DNA from 2 places in the Nicoliella lavandulae genome. Region 2 is predicted to be linked to the other one. Evidence: predicted binding sites of a transcription regulator. Region 2 holds the regulator's gene; the other holds the start of a gene.
What was found. Region 2 encodes HrcA, which represses chaperone genes, less so after heat shock. Its sites were predicted from a motif close to TTAGCACTCNNNNNNNNNGAGTGCTAA; they were not measured.

Region 1 (7,593 bases), 560 kb from region 2:
ATGATCGATTATACCTGGTAATTCGCTACCATGATCAGTTAGTAGCGTTTATTGGTTGTGCGTTCTGGGAGAAAAACCAGGAATGTCACATTACCAATCTGGCAGTTCAAAAGGAATTTCAGCATCGTGGATTAGCTTATTTCCTATTGACCGTAGTGATCAAAAAGGCACGTAAAATTGATTATTCTAAGATTACCCTAGAGGTCCGTAGTAGTAATCACCATGCCCAACATCTTTACACTGACCTTGGCTTCAAGCGGACGGGAATTAAACTCCATTACTATGTTGATAATCAAGAGGATGCTATCGACATGAGCTTAGATATTCGAGAAATGGATACGCGGCCTAATAACTACGGCTTATAGTCTGGAGGAAAAAACGTGGAACGAAACTTAATTATGTCATTTGAATCCAGTTGTGATGAAACTAGTGTTGCAATTATTGAAAATGGCGATAAAATTTTATCAAACGTCGTTGCTACCCAAATTAAGAGTCATAAACGATTTGGGGGAGTCGTTCCCGAAGTAGCAAGTCGGCACCATATTGAAGAAATTACAATTTGTATCAGAGATGCAATGCAACAAGCTGATGTAACCTATGATGATTTAGATGCAGTAGCAGTCACCTATGGTCCAGGGCTAGTGGGGGCACTTTTAATTGGTGTCACCGCTGCTAAAATGGTTGCTTGGGCGCATCATTTGCCATTGATTCCAGTTAACCATTTAGCGGGGCATATTTATGCAGCCCGTTTTGAAAAACCAATTCAATTTCCTGCCTTATCACTAGTTGTCTCAGGTGGGCATACCGAATTAGTTTACATGCCTAAGGAAGGCCAATTTGAAATAATTGGTGAGACTAGGGATGATGCTGCGGGTGAAGCTTATGATAAAGTAGGGCGAGTTATGGGTATTAATTACCCAGCCGGTCCAACCGTGGACGCAATGGCTGCAAAGGGGCATGATACCTTTAACTTCCCGCGGGCAATGGATAAGGAAGCTAACTATGACTTTAGTTTTAGTGGCCTAAAGAGTGCCTTTATCAATACCTATCATCATGCTGATCAAATTGGTGAAAAATTAAATCATGATGATTTAGCTGCTAGTTTCCAAGCGGCGGTCGTCGATGTATTAGTTGATAAAACGATGCGGGCCTTAAAGAACTACCCAGTTAATCAATTGATTTTAGCTGGTGGGGTCGCTGCTAATAATGGGCTACGGACCCGACTACAATCTGCGATCGATAAGCTACCCCAAACTGAATTACTAATGGCGCCTAAGAAACTTTGTGGCGATAATGCTGCAATGATTGGGGCTGCTGGTTATGTCCTATACAAGGAAGGCCACTTTGCTGGCTTAGACCTAAATGCAGATCCTAGTTTAGAATTTGAATGGTCACCAGATGTGGAACAATAAGTTAAATCATCATCCATTAAAAAAATACGCTGTCATGGTTAGATATTTCTAACCATGACAGCGTATTTTTATTATTTTTAACTATCTCTTCTTATTAAAATGGTTCATTTGTTGATATATTTTAGCAAAATTACCCATTGGTCGTTTAGGTTGTCGCTTATTTTTCTTTTGGATTAATTTTCTCTTCGAATTTTGAAGATTATTTTGTTGAGTGTATTGTTGAGATGCTGCTGGGTTGTTTGATGCGGGTGCTGATTGATTCATTGAAGAATTATTTGATGAATTATCGTAATTATTAGTACTAATGTAGTCAGCTGATGCATGGAAATTATTATTCATTGTCCATGTGTATGCAATACTCATAGTAGCAGCTGTTATTGCGATAACAGCCCATTTATTCTTTTTAAGATTCATTTTCATTGTAAATAGCTCCTTGTTTTCTATAGTGATTCTAATTCTAAGCTAAGCTCAGTCCATTGGTCTGATAGCTGATTATTTTGTTGATTTAGTTCGTCGAGTTGCTTTTGCAACTTAGTTAAATCATCTAACTCTTGTGCTGATGCTAATTCTGCCATTTCAGTTTCAATCGCATCACTTTGCGTCGCTAATGCACTCATTTGTTTTTCAATATCTGCAATTTGACGTTCTAATTTCCGCCGTTGCTTTTGATTTTCCTTGCTCTTTTGGTAATCTTGTTTACCACTAGATTGATTATTGGCCTGTGGCTGTGGATTTTGTGCCGCTTGTTCAGCTTCCTTATGCTCTTGTTGAGCAATTTGATCAGCCTTTTTTTCGACATAGTAATCGTAATTACCTAAGTAGCGTTCCGAACCTTCAGCCGTAATTTCAATAATTTCACTAGCCACTTGATTAATAAAGTACCGGTCATGTGAAACAAATAAGATGGTTCCATCGAATAATTTTAACGCATTTTCCAAAACTTCGCGACTTTCAATATCTAAATGGTTCGTTGGTTCATCGAGCATCAAGAAGTTATCATGGCGCATTGCTAATTTGGTGAGCATTAATCGCGCTTTTTCACCACCAGATAAGTTGCCAACTACCTTTTCAACATCATTTCCTGAGAATAAGAAACTACCTAGAATCGTTCGAATTCGGCCTTCAGGTGTGGTTGGGTAGTCGTCCCAAATTTCATTCAATACTGTTTTTTCGTTATGCAGGGAAGCTTGTTTTTGATCGTAATAACCAATGGATACGCCAGTTCCAAATTCAACCTTACCGGCTAACTTAGGTAGTCGTCCTAAAATAGTCTTAAGGAGGGTGGATTTGCCGACTCCATTAGGGCCAATGATGGCAATTGATTGATGCTTCTTTTCATCAATATTAATGGGACTAGCTAACACTTGGTGTTCGTATCCAATTGCTAAGTCGCGAACGGTTAAAACAATATTACCACTTGGCTTTTCTTCAGTAAATCGGAATTGAGCGACCTTATTATTATCAAATGGCTTTTCAATTTTTTGCATTTTTTCCAGTTGCTTACGGCGGGCTTGAGCCCGATTAGTTGTTGATGCTCGTACGATGTTCTTATCGATAAATTCCTTCATCTTTTTAATTTCGGCTTGTTGCTTTTCATAAGCATGCATCCGTTCTGCAAATCGGGCTTGTTTTTGTTTTACGAAACTAGAATAGTCCCCCTTATAGTAAGTAAGGGTCCCATTGTCTAAATCGTAAATTTCATTAACTAATTTATCCATAAAATACCGGTCATGGGAGATGATTAAAAGCGTCCCTGGATAGTTTTGCACATAGCCTTCCAACCACGTGATGGTTTCCACGTCTAAGTGGTTGGTCGGTTCATCTAAGATTAATAAATCACGCTTTTCTAACAGCAATTTAGCTAGTGCTAATTGCGTTTGTTGACCTCCAGATAGTGAATTAACGGGTTGATCATAAAATGATTCATCAAATCCAAATCCATTGAGGACGGCCCGAATTTCGGCTTTATAAGTATAACCGTGATTAGCGGTGAAACTAGCTTGAATGGTGTCATATGATTTAGTTACTTCGGCTAATTGGGCTGGGTTTTGATTAACGTTAGGATCACTCATTTGTGATTCTAATGCGTGCATTTTGTGTTCAGTCTTGATTAGTTCTGCAAAGACACTGAGCATTTCATCCCAAACATTGCGGTCTGAATGTAGACCGGTATTTTGGGATAGATAACCGATGGTTAAGCCGTTTTTGGCAGTAATTTGGCCACCGTCAACAGATTCTTCGCCAATAATCATTTTAACTAATGTTGATTTTCCGGCTCCATTACGACCCACCAATCCGATGCGCGCATGGTTTTCAATGTTCATATTCACATTTGTGAAAATTGGCACACCGTCGAATCTTTTGGTGACGTTATTAATTTGTAAAATTTGCAAGTCCTCACCCCTTTGTTTATTGTAGTTTACGGATAATTTTATCATAATTTAAAGATAATATGAAATTTATGAAACCGATATAATTGATTAATATTTCACAAAGTTTATTTTTGTGATAGAATGATTTGTAAATGTTTTTTTAATGAACGAAATTGCCGGGAGGAAAACTTATGGCAGAGAACAAAATTCCGCGCGCAACTGCAAAACGGTTACCGATTTATTATCGCTATTTAACAATATTACATGATTCTAACGTTGAACGAATTTCTTCCAACAAATTTGCGGACGCCATTCAAGTTGACTCCGCTACGATCAGAAGAGATTTTTCTTACTTTGGCGCGCTAGGTAAACGTGGGTATGGATATGATGTTGAAAACCTACTAGACTTTTTTAAACGGATTTTAAATGAAGACCGTCTAACTAACGTTGCATTGGTGGGGGTTGGTAATTTTGGCCAGGCCTTACTTAATTTCAATTTTCATCGTGATAGTAATGTCCGAATTTCAGCAGCGTTTGATACTAAGGAACGCATGATTAATACCATTCAAAATGGTGTGCCGGTTTATTCATATGATGAATTGGTCCAACAATTAAGGGATCAACAAATTAAGGTGGTTATTTTAACAGTGCCGTCTAAGGTTGCCCAAGAAGTCTGTGATAATGCTATTAAAGGTGGCGCAGAGGGAATCTTAAACTTTACCCAGGTCCGCCTATCAATTCCTGATAACGTAACCGTCCAAAACGTTGATTTAACGAATGAATTGCAAACACTGATCTATTTTATTGAACACTATATCAAATAGGGATTTCCAATTAAATTTGGAGATCCTTTTTTTGAATCAAAATGTTTGCAATTCATTCTAAAAGTCGATATATTAAACTTATAGATTAGCACTGAGTATGTCTAAGTGCTAATTATAATTAAATGTAAACTTAATTGGAGGGATTAATGTGTTAAAGCCATTAGGTGATCGTGTGATCGTTGAAGTAGAAGAAGCAAAGGAAAAGACAGTTGGTGGAATCGTATTAGCTAATAATGCGAAGGAAAAGCCACAAACTGGAAAGGTCGTTGCAGTTGGTGCCGGCCGGGTTCTAGATAATGGAGAAAAAGTTGCTCCAGCTGTTGAAAAGGGTGATACAGTTCTTTTTGATAAGTATTCTGGGACTTCCGTTGACTACGATGGACAATCCTACTTAGTTTTACATGAAAAAGATTTAGTAGCAATTGTTGACTAATTTAAAATTAAAATGATTTATTAAAAAACAAAAATATAATTTATGAGGTGATATTTGATGGCTAAGGAAGTTAAATTTTCAGAAGATGCTAGAAGATCATTACTTAACGGTGTTGATAAGTTAGCTAATACAGTTAAGACAACCTTAGGACCTAAGGGTCGTAACGTTGTGCTAGAAGAAGGAGCAGGTACTCCTAACATTACAAATGATGGGGTAACAATTGCTAAGGCAATTGAATTACCAGATCATTTTGAAAACATGGGTGCTAAGTTAGTAGCCGAAGTTGCATCAAAGACTAATGACATTGCCGGTGATGGGACTACGACTGCCACGGTTTTAACTCAAGCAATCATTAACGAAGGAATGAAGAACGTTACTGCTGGTGCTAATCCAGTTGGCGTTCGTCGTGGGATTGAAAAGGCTACTAAGGTCGCTGTTGAAGCATTACACAAGATGTCTCACGAAGTTAAAGACAAGAATGATATTGCTCAAATTGCTTCCATTTCTTCTGCTAACAAGCAAGTTGGTTCATTGATTGCTGATGCAATGGAAAAGGTTGGTAACGATGGGGTCATTACCATTGAAGACTCCCGTGGGGTTGATACTAGCTTAGATGTTGTTGAAGGAATGCAATTTGATCGTGGTTACATGTCACAATACATGGTAACTGATAACGATAAGATGGAAGCTAACTTAGATAACCCATACATCTTAGTTACTGACAAGAAGATCAACAACATTCAAGATATTTTACCATTATTACAATCAGTAGTTGAACAAGGTCGTTCCCTATTGATCATTGCTGATGATATTGGTGGTGAAGCACTTCCAACCTTAGTATTGAACAAGATGCGTGGAACATTCAACGTTGTTGCCGTTAAGGCACCTGGATTTGGTGACCGTCGGAAGGAACAATTACAAGATATTGCAACCTTAACTGGGGCAACTGTAATCACTGACGACTTAGGTTTGAACTTGAAGGATGCTAAGTTAGATCAATTAGGTCAATCTTCTAAGGTTAATGTTACTAAGGACAGCACTACCATTGTGCAAGGTTCTGGTGACAAGGCTAAGATTGCTGATCGGGTTAACGAAATCAAGACTCAAATCGAAAAGACCACTTCTGACTTTGACCGTGACAAGTTAAAGGAACGCCTTGCTAAGTTAGCTGGTGGAGTTGCTGTTATTCGTGTCGGTGCTGCAACCGAAACTGAATTAAAGGAACGTAAGTACAGAATCGAAGATGCATTGAACGCTACTCGGGCCGCCGTTGAAGAAGGATACGTTCCTGGTGGTGGAACTTCATACATTAACATCTTAAGTGATATTGATGCGATTGAAGCTGAAGGTGACGAAAACACTGGTGTCCAAATCGTACGTCGGGCTCTTGAAGCTCCAGTAAGACAAATTGCTCACAATGCCGGTGTTGATGGTTCTGTTATCGTTGAACACCTTCGTGATCAAAAGCCAGGAGTTGGATACAACGCTGCTGACGGCACTTACGAAGACATGATCAAGGTTGGAGTAATTGACCCAACCAAGGTTAGTCGTTCTGCACTTCAAAATGCTGCATCTGTTTCAGCATTATTGTTAACTACTGAAGCTGTTGTTGCTAATGAACCAAAGGATGACAATAACACCCCAATGCCTCCACAACCAGGTATGGGTGGAATGATGTAATTTAAACTTAATATCGTTCCAAAGGCTTGTTGCTTAGCAACAAGCCTTTTTTGTATGGTCCAATTAGTAAATGAGGTATGCATTATAGTCACAAATGTAGTAAAATTAAGAAATGTATAAATATTTTAAAATATCTTAACAAATATGATTATAAAAGTGGGGTCATTTTAATGTGGCGTTATTTAAAACGATTAATAATCGGAAAGCCGTTAAAATCATCTGATGAAGGTGGCCAATCTTTGAACAAGTTCAAGGGACTGGCATTACTATCATCGGATGCGCTCTCGTCCGTTGCATATGGAACAGAGCAAATTACAGCCGTGCTATTGACGCTTTCAGTAGCAGCGCTGGTTTATCAAATTTGGATTGCGGCGTTAGTGTTAGTGCTATTATTTGCAATTACATTGTCGTATCAACAAATTATCTATGCCTATCCATCTGGTGGAGGGGCTTATTTAGTAGCTAGCGATAATTGGGGTCGCACTGCCGGTCTGGTGGCTGGTGGTTCATTGTTAGTTGACTACATGCTAACCGTTGCGGTATCAACTACCTCTGGAACGGAAGCGATTACGTCTGCAATTCCTTCGCTTTATAATCACCGGGTCTTAATTGCATGTCTAATTGTAATCTTAATCATGTTATTGAACTTACGGGGGATGCGGGAATCAGCATCGATATTGACCGTTCCGGTTTATTTATTTATCTTTATGATTTTCGTGATGATTATCTGGGGTGGTTATAATATTGCTACCGGAAAAATTAGTTATCGTGCAGCGACTGGATTAGGTTCGCCAGTACAAGGGATGACGTTATTGCTATTCTTTAAGGCGTTCTCATCTGGTTCATCGTCCTTGACTGGAGTGGAAGCCATC
Region 2 (7,593 bases):
CGGACGATGGTCAATGAACACAACCAAGATGTAAAGGAAGCAACCCCATCTACTCCGGTTGGAATTACCGGGTTAAATGATGTTCCAGAAGCCGGTGACCGGTTCGTGGTCTTTAATGATGAAAAGACTGCCCGGGCAGCTGGTGAAAAACGGGCTCAAGAAGCGCAAGAAAATGAACGGCGTCAAACCCACCACGTTACGCTTGATAACTTGTTCGATTCCCTTAAGGAAGGTGAAATGAAACAAGTTGATGTTATCATTAAGGCGGACGTGCAAGGTTCTGTAGAAGCGTTAGCATCTAGCTTACAAAAGATTGATGTGGAAGGCGTTAAGGTTAACATTATTCATACTGGAGTTGGTGCCATTAACGAAAGTGATGTGGCATTAGCAGAAGCAAGTAACGCCATTATTATTGGATTTAGCGTTCGGCCTACGCCACAAGCAAAGGCCCAAGCTGAAACCGATAATGTTGATATTCGACTTCACCAAGTTATTTATGATGCAATTGATGAAGTTGAATCAGCAATGAAGGGACTTCTTGAACCAACTTATAAGGAAGAAGTTACTGGTCAAGTTGAAGTTCGTGAAATTTATAAGGCTTCTAAAATCGGAACGATTGCTGGTGGAATGGTCACTAGTGGTTATATTGGCCGTGATAGTAAGGTCCGCTTAATTCGTGATAATGTGGTTATTTTTGATGGCGAATTAGGTAGTTTGAAACGGTTCAAGGATGATGCTAAGTTTGTTAAACAAGGATTTGAATGTGGTTTAACAATTGAAAATTATAACGACATTAAAGTTAATGATGTTATTGAAGCTTATGTAATGAAAGAAGTTCCAGTCGAATAAATCGATCAAGGAGTTGAATTAACATGGCACAATATCGAGTAGGTAGACTACAACAAGAAATTCAAAGAGAAGTTAACGACTTACTATTAAAAGAAGTTAGAGACCCTAGAGTTAAAGGGGTTACCATTACTGGTGTTGACGTAACTGGTGATCTTCAACAAGCCACCATTTTTTACAGTATTTTATCTGATAAAAAGAGTGATGAAGAAAACACGCAAAAGGGCTTAGACAAGGCCACTGGAATGATTCGCAGTGCATTAGGAGCCCGGTTACGGAATGTTTACAAAACACCAGAAATTCACTTTGAACTAGATGATTCCATTCAATATGGAAGTAAAATCGATCAACTAATTAATAAGTTACAACGTGAAGATCGTTAATTTAAGAGGGTAGATAATAAATTATTTGTTATCTACCCTTTTTTGTGTAAAATTGCTGAATTGTACTAATTTAAATGATAAGGGGCGTTTTTAACCATGAACGGAATTATTCCATTAAATAAAGCACGTGGCATGACGAGTTTTGATTGTGTCCGGAAGTTACGAGGAATTTTAAAGACTAAAAAGATTGGCCACAGTGGCACCTTAGATCCAAACGTGGATGGTGTGTTACCAATTTGTGTGGGGAATGCAACGAAAGTAGTTGATTTCTTAATGGACTCAGGTAAGGTCTATCGTGGCGAAATTACCCTTGGCGTTTCCACCACCACTGAGGATCTAGACGGTGAAATCGTTGACCAAAAGCCGATTACCACACCATTTAGTTTAGAACAAATTAATCAAGCAATGCAGTCGTTAGTTCAACCAGCATTGCTACAAATTCCACCAATGTATTCTGCCGTGAAGGTTAACGGGCGACGTTTATATGAATATGCAAGGGCAGGCGAGACAGTCAAACGACCTGAAAGACATGTTCGCATTGATTACTTTAAGATTACCGCCCCAATTGAATATGATGCTGATCGACAGGTTCAACGGATTCAATTTGAAGTTGGTTGTGGAAAGGGAACGTACGTTAGAACTCTTTCCTTTATGGTTGGTAAAATCTTAGGGGTCCCGGCAGTAATGTCTGACTTGACCCGGATTAAAAGTGGTGGTTTTACTTTAGCTGAAGCCTATTCATTAAGTGATGTTGAAGCAGCAATGAAGGCGGGTCAAATTGATAAGGTCCTATTTCCAATTGACCATGCATTAAGTTCATTTCCTACGGTCGATTTAAGTGATGCTGATTGGAAAATTGTGCAAAATGGTGGATTTTTGGCCCCACAAAATATTAATATAAGGGATGAACAAGTCGCATTACGCTATCAGGGTCAAATCAAAGCATTATACTACTTCAATGCGGCCCAAGGCGTTTATAAACCATTAAAAATGTTTAGTGTGAATTAATAGGAGATTAAGTATGGAAATTTATGAAATTCATCACCCAATGAAAGATCCAAACTTTACGGATCCAGTGGTATTAGCCATGGGCTTTTTTGATGGATTGCATCGGGGACATCAAAAGGTAATTGAAACGGCTAAACAAATTGCTCGTAAAAAGGGGGTAAAGTTAGCTGTCTTAACCTATGATCATCACCCATCAATTGTTTATGAACAATTGGATGCTCGTGATCAAAAATACCTAACGTTAAATGATCATAAAATGGATTTATTATCTGATATGGGCGTTGAGATTGTATATCAGGTTAGTTATACCTATGCTTTTCAAGCCCAATCTCCACAGGAATTTGTTGATAATTATCTATGTCAATTTAATGCTGTAACCGTAGTGGCTGGCTTTGATCATACCTACGGAAGTGGCCAACGAGCTAATATGCACTTATTACCGCAATATGTGCAAGATCGTTTTGAAGTGGTGGAAGTTCCATCATATGATTTAGATGGTCAAAAAGTTAGCTCAACAAGGGTGCGACGGAACTTAGATGATGGCCATATTGCAACAGTCAATGAGTTATTAGGGCGTCCATTCGTAACTAGTGGAACGGTAGTGCATGGTTTTGCTCGAGGCCGTGAATTAGGGTTTCCAACTGCTAATATTGAACATGACGAAAAACAATGGCTGCCTACGATTGGTATCTATATCGTTCGAATGAAGATCGGTGATCAATGGTATGGCGGGATGGCTTCGATTGGCAGAAACGTTACATTTGGTGATTCGTTTAAAGTGACTGTTGAAATTAATTTATTTGATTTCGATCAAAACATTTACGGTGAAGTGGTCGATATTGAGTGGCTATACTGGACTCGTGGTGAGGTTAAATTTGATGGCGTTGAAGCATTAATTGAACAATTAAAAGCTGATCAAAAGACGGCTGAACATTTTTTAAGTAATTTGTGAGTGTCTTTCTTGACTTATAAATCTCCCTTTGGTACATTATATATGTAGCTTAGCACTTGAAGGGTATGAGTGCTAAAAAGGAGTGATTATTAATGCTTACTGAACGTCAGGGTTTGATCCTATCTGGAATTATTAAGGATTATACCCAGTTAGGAACGCCAGTTGGCTCTAAAGCATTAGCTAATCAACTTCCATTTCACGTTAGTTCAGCTACGATTAGAAATGAAATGGCCGTGTTAGAAGCAAATGGATTAATTGAAAAGACTCATTTGTCTTCTGGACGGGTTCCATCAATTAATGGCTATCGTTATTATGTCGATCATCTAAATCTTTCTAAGGTAAATACCATGGATGATTTAGCGGTGATTCATAAGGCGTTAGATATGAATTACCATAAAATTGACGAACTAGTTCAACATTCGGCTAATATCCTTTCTGATTTGACTAACTACACTGCTCTGACTTTACAGCCAGAACAGGCAACGAGCAGGCGCTTGAAGGGATTTCGATTGGTTGCTTTAGGGGATCAAAATGTGATGGCAATCTTAGTCACTGATAATGGTGATACTGAGACGGCGCAATTTAAGATTCCAACTGGAGTTACTGGTGATCAATTAGAATCGGTAGTAAATCTCATTAATGACCAATTAGTGGGTCAGCCACTATCGGTTGTGTTAAAAGAATTGAAGTCAAAAATTCCAAAAGAAATTAGTAAGTACTTGCGTTCACCGGATTCATTTATTGATACGTTGGATCAAGTATTGACGCGTGCAACTCGTGACCGACTGTACATTGGCGGTGAAATGAATTTATTAAGTTTTACCGATCAAAGTAATATCAGTTATCTAAAGCCCCTTTATTCTATGTTGAATCAATCTGGTGAAATATCAAAATACCTAGGTCATTCTGATCATGGAATTTCGGTCCAAATTGGCTCTGAAATGAGTAACAAATTATTACGTAACTACAGCGTAATTACCGGGACTTATGATGTTGGTCAATATGGTAAGGGAATGATTGCTGTGTTAGGTCCAACTAGAATGCCTTATTCCAAGGTAATTACATTGGTGAGTGCATTTAGAGAAGAGATTGCAAAGCGTTTGTTAGGCTACTATAAAGAAAATAAATAACTAATAAGGAGGGTTTTGTTTGGCATCTAAGAAAGAACAAGATGAACAAAAACAAAGTTCTGCAGCAGCTACTGAAGCTAAGGTAAAACAAGCAGAAGCTAAGGATGTTGAAGCGGATGCAAATGCTGAAGCGAAGGAATCTGAAAAGCAAATTATCGATCTTAAACGTCAATTAGACGATATGGAAGATAAGTACTTGCGGGCGGCTGCGGAATTAAAAAACGTTCAAAACCGTGCTAAGAAAGAACAAGCAACACTCTTGAGATATGATGGGCAAAAGTTAGCTACTAACATTTTGCCAATTGTTGATAATTTGAATCGAGCTTTACAAGTAAAGGTCGATGATAAGAGTGGTCAACAATTAAAGCAAGGGGTTGAAATGGTTGCTAAGCACCTTGAAAAGGCCCTTAGCGACAGTAACATTGAAGTACTTGATGTTGATGGTAAGGAATTTGATCCTAACTTCTGTCAAGCAGTTCAAACGGTTCCAGCCGACAATGATCACCCAACTGATCATGTGGTTGAAGTATTGCAAAACGGCTATAAGCTAGCTGATCGAGTTATCAGACCTGCCATGGTAGTCGTTGCAAAATAATCTAAAAAGTGAGGTAAATTAAATTATGGCTAGTAATAAAATTATTGGAATTGATTTAGGAACTACTAACTCAGCAGTTGCTGTGCTAGAAGGTGACGAACCAAAGATTATTCCTAATCCTGAAGGTTCAAGAACGACTCCTTCAGTCGTTGCATTTAAAGATGGTGAAATTCAAGTTGGTGAAGTTGCTAAACGGCAAATGATTACCAACCCTAACACTATTTCATCAATCAAGAGTCACATGGGTGACAGTAACTACAAGGTTGATGTTGATGGCAAGAGCTACACTCCACAACAAATTTCTGCAATGATTCTTCAATACATCAAGAAGTTTGCTGAAGATTACATTGGTGATACAGTTGATAAGGCTGTTATTACGGTTCCTGCTTACTTTGACGATGCACAAAGACAAGCTACTAAGGATGCCGGTAAAATTGCCGGATTAGACGTTAAGCGGATTATTAACGAACCTACTGCAGCTGCTTTAGCATACGGACTTAACAAAAAGGATAACGACCAAAAGGTATTAGTATACGACCTTGGTGGTGGTACTTTTGATGTTTCCGTTCTTGAATTAGGTGACGGTGTATTCCAAGTTCTTTCAACTAATGGTGATACTCACTTAGGTGGGGATGACTTTGATAAGAAGATCATGGACTGGTTAATTGAAGGTTTCAAGAAGGAACACGGCATTGACTTATCCAAGGATAAGATGGCATTACAACGGCTTAAGGATGCTTCTGAAAAGGCTAAGAAGGACTTATCTGGAGTTTCTGAAACTGAAATCAGTCTTCCATTTATCGCATCTGGCGATGAAGGTCCTCTTCACTTAACTGCTAAGTTAAGTCGTTCTAAGTTTAACGAATTAACTGCTGACTTAGTTGAAAAGACTAAGGCACCATTTGATAACGCATTAAAGGATGCTGGTTTATCCACTTCTGACATTGATAACGTAATCTTAAATGGTGGTTCAACTAGAATTCCAGCCGTTCAAGAAGCTGTTAAGAGCTGGACTGGTAAGGAACCTAACCACTCAATTAACCCTGATGAAGCCGTTGCTGACGGTGCTGCTATTCAAGGTGGGGTTTTAACTGGTGATGTTAAGGATGTTGTTTTACTTGATGTTACGCCACTTTCATTAGGAATTGAAACTATGGGTGGTGTCTTCACTAAGTTGATCGACCGTAACACTACGATTCCAACTTCTAAGAGCCAAGTATTCTCAACTGCTGCTGATAACCAACCAGCTGTTGATATTCACGTCTTACAAGGTGAACGTCCAATGGCTGCTGATGATAAGACCCTTGGCCAATTCCAATTAACTGATATTCCACCTGCACCACGTGGTGTTCCTCAAATCGAAGTTACTTTCGATATTGATAAGAACGGAATTGTTAACGTATCTGCTAAGGATAAGGGAACTGGTAAGTCACAAAAGATTACCATTAAGGATTCCAATGGTCTTTCAGATGATGAAATCAACAAGATGATGGATGAAGCAAAGGCTAATGCTGATGCCGATGAAAAACGGAAGGAAGAAGTTGACTTGAAGAACGAAGTTGACCAATTAATCTTCCAAACTGATAAGACTTTGAAGGATGTTGATGGTAAGGTATCTGAAGATGAAATCAAGGGAACCAAGGATGCTGAAGAAGCATTGAAGAAGGCTAAAGAAGCTAACGACCTTGATGACATGAAGGCTAAGAAGGATGAACTACAAAAACAAGTTCAAGAATTAGCAACTAAGCTATACCAACAACAACAAACTCAAGGTGGCGCTGATGCTAACGCTAACGCCAATGGTGGTGCTAGTTCATCTAAGGATGATAACACTGTTAATGGTGACTTCCACGAAGTTAACGATGATGATAAAAAGGATAATAACAAATAATTATTCTAAATAAAGCGTTATCATATAAAAAGTCAAAGTCGCAGATGAGGCTTTGGCTTTTTATGGTATTATAGGGATAAACTAAGATTCAATACTATTCTAGGAGGTAAATAATGGCTGGTGAAGATTATTACAAAGTATTAGGTCTTGATCGTGACGCTAGCGATAAGGACATCAAACGAGCATACCGGCGCCTTGCTGCTAAGTATCATCCTGATGTTAACAAAGCACCTGATGCAGAAGAAAAATTTAAGAAAATTACAGAGGCTTACGAAGTATTAAGCAATGAGCAAAAGAAAGCAAACTATGATCAATATGGTTCTGCTGATGGTCCTCAAGGCTTCGGCGGCGGTGGTGGCGCCGGCGGCTTTGGTGGCTTCGGTGGCGGTGCCGGTGGTTTTGGCGGCGGTGGCTTCGATGACATCTTTAGCCAATTCTTCGGTGGCGGCGGGGGTCGTGCCCAAAACCCCAACGCGCCTACGCCTGGTCAAAATCTACAATATCAAATGAGCCTTAATTTTGATGATGCTGTATTTGGTAAGAAGACGACCATTAAATATGACCGTGAAGCTACTTGTAAGACTTGTGATGGGAGTGGCGCTAAGCCAGGCACTAAGCCACATACTTGTCAACGTTGTAACGGAAATGGTTACATTACAGTTGAACAAAACACCCCATTGGGTCGGATGAGAAGCCAACAAGAATGTCCAGTTTGTCATGGAACTGGTAAGGAAATTAAGGATAAATGTCCTACTTGTCATGGTGCTGGAAAGACGGAACAAAGTCAT

Region 1: a site for HrcA is predicted at 4,694-4,720, ahead of groES (co-chaperone GroES). Genes of this name have one in related genera too.

Annotation. Positions count from the first base shown of each region.
Region 1 covers NZ_JAWMWH010000001.1:760,305-767,897, forward strand. The annotation lists gene rimI (ribosomal protein S18-alanine N-acetyltransferase) at 1-365, shown strand, start outside; gene tsaD (tRNA (adenosine(37)-N6)-threonylcarbamoyltransferase complex transferase subunit TsaD) at 399-1,412, shown strand; gene R4146_RS03530 (hypothetical protein) at 1,494-1,832, opposite strand; gene R4146_RS03535 (ABC transporter ATP-binding protein) at 1,853-3,805, opposite strand; gene R4146_RS03540 (redox-sensing transcriptional repressor Rex) at 3,976-4,608, shown strand; gene groES (co-chaperone GroES) at 4,757-5,041, shown strand; gene groL (chaperonin GroEL) at 5,099-6,721, shown strand; gene kimA (potassium transporter KimA) at 6,892-7,593, shown strand, end outside.
Region 2 covers NZ_JAWMWH010000001.1:1,316,286-1,323,878, reverse strand. The annotation lists gene infB (translation initiation factor IF-2) at 1-849, shown strand, start outside; gene rbfA (30S ribosome-binding factor RbfA) at 873-1,229, shown strand; gene truB (tRNA pseudouridine(55) synthase TruB) at 1,326-2,237, shown strand; gene ribF (riboflavin biosynthesis protein RibF) at 2,251-3,189, shown strand; gene hrcA (heat-inducible transcriptional repressor HrcA) at 3,282-4,319, shown strand; gene grpE (nucleotide exchange factor GrpE) at 4,339-4,914, shown strand; gene dnaK (molecular chaperone DnaK) at 4,940-6,805, shown strand; gene dnaJ (molecular chaperone DnaJ) at 6,919-7,593, shown strand, end outside.